One region of the Rummeliibacillus sp. NPDC094406 genome, then DNA from elsewhere that is predicted to be linked to it. Evidence: predicted binding sites of a transcription regulator. Region 1 holds the regulator's gene; the other holds the start of a gene.
What was found. Region 1 encodes NrdR, which represses ribonucleotide reductase genes. Its sites were predicted from a motif close to AACACNATATATNGTGTT; they were not measured.

Region 1 (3,221 bases):
AACTACAGAAGAAGATGCATTAGTTGTAAATGGTAAACGCGTTCAACTTGTAAATGATCGTAACCCTCAAAACTTACCTTGGAAAGAAATGGGTGTCGATATCGTTATTGAAGCAACAGGTAAATTTAATGAACGTAGTAAAGCAGCTTTACATCTTGAAGCAGGTGCGAAAAAAGTAATTTTAACAGCACCAGGTAAAAACGAAGATGTTACAATCGTGATGGGTGTTAATGATGATAAATTAGACCTTTCAAAACATGACGTTATTTCAAATGCAAGTTGTACAACAAACTGTCTTGCACCAGTTGCGAAAGTCCTAAATGATACATTTGGAATTGACAACGGTTTAATGACAACAGTTCATTCATATACAAACGATCAAAAAAATATTGACAATCCACATAAAGATTTACGACGTGCACGTGCATGTGCTGAATCTATTATTCCAACTTCTACAGGTGCAGCGAAAGCATTAACACTTGTACTACCTGAATTACAAGGTAAATTACATGGTATGGCTCTACGTGTTCCAACACCAAACGTTTCATTAGTAGACTTAGTTGTAGACTTACAACGAGATGTAACAGTTGAAGAAGTAAATGAAGCATTCAAAAAAGCAGCTGCAGGTCCATTAAAAGGTATTTTAGACTTCACAATGGAACCACTTGTATCTCGTGACTACAATACAAATCCTGCTTCAGCAACAATTGATGGTCTTACTACAATGACAATTGGTTCTCGTAAAGTAAAAGTACTTGCTTGGTATGACAATGAATGGGGTTACTCTTCACGTGTTGTAGATCTTACTAAAAAAGTTGTAGCTGAGTTAAAAGAAACAGTAAATGCATAATTAATTGATTGGCTAAATCCTTCTAACTGATTCAGTTGGAAGGATTTTTTTATCTGAAATTGCGCAAAATATACTAAAGAATCGAAATTTGACGGATTTTGATATAGTTATTTTGATGTAAAGGGGAATTTCTACTCTTTTTTTCGATTTATATCATTATTTTTTGATATAATAGATAAACTAATATGTTTCGAAATCAGGAGAGAAAAATTATGAAATGTCCAGCATGTCAATATAACGGAACAAAAGTCATTGATAGTAGACCTGTGGATGATAATAAAGCCATTCGCAGGCGCCGAGAATGTGAATCATGTAGTTTTCGTTTTACCACTTTTGAAAAAGTAGAAGAGATGCCACTCATTGTTATTAAAAAAGATGGTTCACGTGAAGAATTTAGTCGAGAAAAAGTGCTTCGAGGTCTTATTCGAGCGTGTGAAAAGCGTCCAGTTGCTTTAAGTGTGTTAGAGGATTTAGTGTTTAATATTGAGCAAGATTTGCGAAGAATTGGTAACGCAGAAGTAAAAACAGAAGATGTTGGGGAAATGATTATGGACAGACTTTCAAAAATTGATGAAGTTTCCTATGTTCGTTTTGCATCTGTATATCGTCAATTCAAGGATATTAATGTATTTATTGATGAGTTAAGAGAGTTAATCGAAAAACAATCCAAAGAACGTGAAAAAGAACAGTAAGTGGATGTTTTGGAGGGGGAACCGTTGGTGAATTTATATAAAGAATTGCAACCTGTTGATCGCCTATCTATTCGCGTACCTTTCCCTCTATCTAGTTATGACCGAAAGTTGATCACTCTTTTGTATCAACCACTTATTGGAGCAGAGCCAATTAGCCTCTATTTTTTACTATGGGCTGAGGGAGAAAATGTAGACGATAGTGCGATGTCACATTATCATTTGATGAACGCTTTAGATATGCCAATTGGCAAAATTTTCGAATCGCGAATAGCACTTGAGGCTATTGGTTTATTACGCACTTGGCGTAAAGACCAGCAAGAAATGCGTTGCTTTATCTATGATGCGATGCCGCCCCTTGATGCGGCTACCTTCTTTGATGACCCCCTTTTATCAATGTTCTTGTTTAGTAAAATTGGGGAATCAGCATACCGTAATTTACGGCAACGTTTTGTTTCAAAAGGACTGTCTAATTATGGCTATCAGGAAGTATCTAGAACATTTACAGATGTTTATCGACCTGTTCAGCATAATGTGCCATCTGATGAAATACAACTTACAGGATTACAAGAAAAGCCAAAAGAATTACCTTTTAACTATGAGGATTTTGATTTCAATCTTTTAAGAACGAGTTTATCGGAGCAACTAGTTCCGTCATCCATATTAACAGCAGAAGTAAAAGCAACGATTGCAAAATTAGCTTTTCTATATCATTTAACACCGTTTGATATGCAGAAAGTTGTTCTATTAGCACTCGATGATCAAATGGTTTTAAGTGATTTACGTTTAAAAAAAGAAGCGGCTGACTATTATAAACTGACAGTATCGAAAGAACCGCCAGCGATGCAATCTGTCATGAAAAAAACACAAAAACAAGAAGTCTTTACGCAAACAGCTATGGTAGATGAAGATATTGATCCTATGGAAGCAGAGCTAATACGATGGTTTGAATCGACTTCCCCAATTGATGTATTGACTGCGGTGGCAGGAGGAAAGGAACCGTTTCCTAATGATCGCCAGTTAGTAGAGGATTTAGTGATGCAATATGGCATGCCAACACCGGTAGTGAACGTATTGATACATTATGTGTTTTTAAGAAATAATGGGAAATTAAACCGCAAATATATAGAAACAATCGCATCGCATTGGCGCAATACAGGTGTGAAAACAGCAAGAGAAGCGATGAAGTTAGCAAGAGAATTTGAAGTAAATAACGTAACGGATTCTAAAATAGTCGCAACTAAAGAAACAAAAGATTATTCAAAGGAATATAAGATATTAAAAGCTGGAGCAGGGATATTTTATCAACTGCCACAGTTTGTGGACTCGGATTATTCAAATATGGAGCAACTAAATAAAGAGTTAATACCTATTTTTAACAGTGTAAAATCAATTGACTTATTAACAATGCTTGTAAAAGGAAAAACTCCATTTGAAAAGGATGTCAAAGTGGTACAAGATTTTACTACGAAATATGACATACCAACACCTGTATTGAATGTCCTTATTCACTATGCTTATTATTTAAGTAATGCCAACTTAAATAGCGCTTTCCTGCAAGCAATTGCTTCTAGCTGGCAAAAAAACAATATTCAAACAGCAGAACAAGCTTTAAATTTTGCAAAAGAATACCAAATGCAGAAGAGTCGCAAGCAATATATTCCAAAGGGTAAACAAACTAC
Region 2 (3,221 bases), 330 kb from region 1:
TGCATCAATTACATTATCTTGCATTCTCACACCTACGCGAACTGTTTCTTTTAGCGCTTCAAGGTCAACAGTTTTTGTATCTTTTTGTGCAAATTGAGCTAAGTTAACTGCAGCTAAATTACATACTGAATATGGGGCTAATGGTTGTTCACCGCATGGATTTGTAGCAACAACTTTTTGACCGTAACTTTTAGCATTTGTCATTTCATTGGCATTGTCAATGAAGAAAATACCTGGTTCAGCTGAGTAAGTAGCACAAATATTGATCAAATTCCAAAGCTCAAGTGCTTTGATTTTGCGATATGAGCTTACAGCATGTCCCTTTTCTTCCCATTCACGAACATCGCCACATTCATGCCATTCATCGTTATAAATTGCCATTTCTTTTGCATCGTAAGTTTCAACAGATGGGAAACGCAGATCAAATTCTGCATCACTTTCAACTGCTTCCATGAATTCGTTTGTCAATGTAACAGAAATATTAGCACCTGTTAAGAATTCTGGATTGTTTACGCTATAAGTACCACCATCACGTAATTTTGTTTCAGCATCTTTGAAGATGGCTTCATTGAATCCGCCGAAACCAGGGATGGATTTATAATTGATAATACCTTGATACATCGCTTTTTCTTGCTCTGTTAAAGGTTTGAATTGTAGTTTTTCTTTTGCTAAGCGTTTAATTTCTTCATCTGTTGTATTTTCGATTAAGAATCGTAAAATACGAGGATTTTGCATTTTAGAAATAATAAATTCAAAAATGTCAGGATGCCAACATGATAGCATAATCATTTGTGCTCCGCGACGTGATCCACCTTGCTCTACGAGATGTGTCAATTTCGCAATATCATCGAGCCATGATACAGAACCAGATGATTTGCCGTTTACTCCACGAGCTAATGTATTACGTGGTCGTAATGTTGAACCATTTGTACCAACACCACCACCGCGACTCATGATTTCCATTACTTGTTTGCGGTGATCACTTATCCCTTCACGCGAATCTGCCACAAATGGCATAACGTAACAGTTGAAGTACGTAACATCAGTACCTGATCCTGCTCCGTAGATAACACGTCCTGCTGGGATGAAGTTCAGACCTACAAGTTGTTTATAAAACTTTTGATACCATGCTTCTCGTTTTTCTTCTGTCTTTTCGACAGATGCTAATCCCGTTGCATTACGTTTTGCTATTTGTTCGTAAAAAACTTCTAGAGGCTTTTCAATGACGTCTAGTGAGCGAGTAACAATTCCTTCTGATAGCTCTTCTGGATCATCGATTGCGCTACGATAATCATCTTCGATTAGAATTTTTGCTCTTTTTTTAACTTCATCGATTGAAACGATATAGCCAAGTCCACGAGCAGGAAACTTAGGATCTGCTTTTACTGTTAAAACAACAAAATCCCCAACTTTTAACGTTTTCTTTTCAGTATCTTTGAAAGAATAACGGTCGATCATCACAAGTCGAGAAACACCTTTGTGCGTTAAATGCATGTCCTCTGTGATTGGATGAACTTGAGGAAATTGTTGAATGTCTTTGTTTAGTTGTTTAATGTCGATTGTCTGATTATGATGCTGCGATGCAAGTACCATACCATCCGCCTCCCTATTTCTTATAGCAAAACACAATATATAGTATTTATACAATTAAATACGATACTATATATTGATTGGAAAAGCAAATAGCGCTTTTTTAGAAAAAAACGTTGTTATATCGCGATTCATAGGTATTTTCGGTTTTTTTATCACAAAAAATAAGCCTAAAAACCTATTATTTTCTAAAGTTCCATTCATCCGTTTCATAACGTGTTTTTGCAAGATTTTCAACAAAATCTTGTTGTTCTTGTGTCAATTCGTAAGGTACTAATTCAATATCTAGTGCATCTTCAAATCCCTTGTGGAAAGCTTCAGCACATGCTTCGACATCTACTTTACGTTTTGCTAATTGATTAATTGCGATCGCTTTTTGTGGTAAATGTTTGCGCATACGATCTTTTGATGCTTCTGATGGAAATTTGAAAACAGAGATCAATTTTTCATCATCTAAATCTATTAAAATTGATCCATGTTGTAAAATTACGCCCTCTTGTCTAGTTTGTGCACTACCTGCAACCTTTTTACCTTCTACGACAAGTTCATACCAACTTGGTGCATCAAAACAAACTGCACTTTTTGGCTTTTTCAAAATATCTCTTTTTTCTTCCGAATCAGGCACAGAAAAATAAGCGTCTAAGCCTAAATTGCGAAAGCCTAACAATAACCCTTCACTGATCACTCGATAGGCTTCTGTGACTGTTTTAGGCATGTTAGGGTATTTTTCTGAAACGATAACACTATACGTTAATTCATGTTCATGTAAGACTGCTCGCCCACCAGTTGGACGTCTTACAAAACCTAAATTTAATTTCTTTAATTGATCGAAATCGATATCTTTTTGTACTCGTTGAAAATAACCTACTGAGAGTGTCGCTGGATTCCATTCATAAAAACGAATTACTGGTGGAATTAGCCCTTCGCTATGCCAATGTAATAGTGCTTCATCTAAAGCCATATTATACGCAGGGCTACATGGACCTGAATTTATAAAATACCATTTAGTTGTCATTTAATCGTCTCCCTTTTATATCAACTTTTCTATTTTATCAAAGTCATTGGACTATCGCTAGTTCTTCTTTTATAATATTATTTATAGATAGAAAGGGGTAAGTCATCTTGAGCTGGTTATATACAATACTAATCATCCTAGTTGTAATTATTATTTACGCGCTTATTAATGCATTACGCTTAAAAAAAGCAGTTACAACTCTAAATGAAGAAGAATTTAAAAAAGGGTATCGTAAAGCACAATTAATCGATGTTCGTGAATTAAAAGAATTTGAAGGTGGGCATATTTTAGGTGCACGTAACTTACCTACAACCCAACTTCGTAATCGATATCATGAGCTTCGTCCAGATAAGCCAGTATACTTATACTGCCAAAATGCTGGTCGTAGTGCACGTGCTGCTTTATTCTTAAAGAAAAAGGGCTACAATGAACTTTATCAATTAGAAGGCGGTTACAAAAACTGGCACGGTAAAATTAAAGTGAAATAGTTTCTTCTAATTAAGGAAAGTCGTTTCAATTACGAAATGGCTTTCTTTTTTTCGTAGAATTTTTTCCTAATCCAATTTTAGAAAGGTGCTGAACGTTTTATTTCCCACATCATTTCCTGAACATATAT

Region 2: ACIQ4I_RS09170 (vitamin B12-dependent ribonucleotide reductase) is a predicted target of NrdR. The motif match lies at 1,623-1,640, and genes of this name have one in related genera.

What each region holds. Positions count from the first base shown of each region.
Region 1 is NZ_JBIWGZ010000003.1:486,416-489,636, reverse strand. Features, by position in the region: gene ACIQ4I_RS10755 (glyceraldehyde-3-phosphate dehydrogenase) at 1-850, shown strand, start outside; gene nrdR (transcriptional regulator NrdR) at 1,063-1,542, shown strand; gene ACIQ4I_RS10745 (DnaD domain protein) at 1,570-3,221, shown strand, end outside.
Region 2 is NZ_JBIWGZ010000003.1:160,122-163,342, forward strand. Features, by position in the region: gene ACIQ4I_RS09170 (vitamin B12-dependent ribonucleotide reductase) at 1-1,593, opposite strand, end outside; gene ACIQ4I_RS09175 (lipoate--protein ligase family protein) at 1,772-2,605, opposite strand; gene ACIQ4I_RS09180 (rhodanese-like domain-containing protein) at 2,713-3,093, shown strand.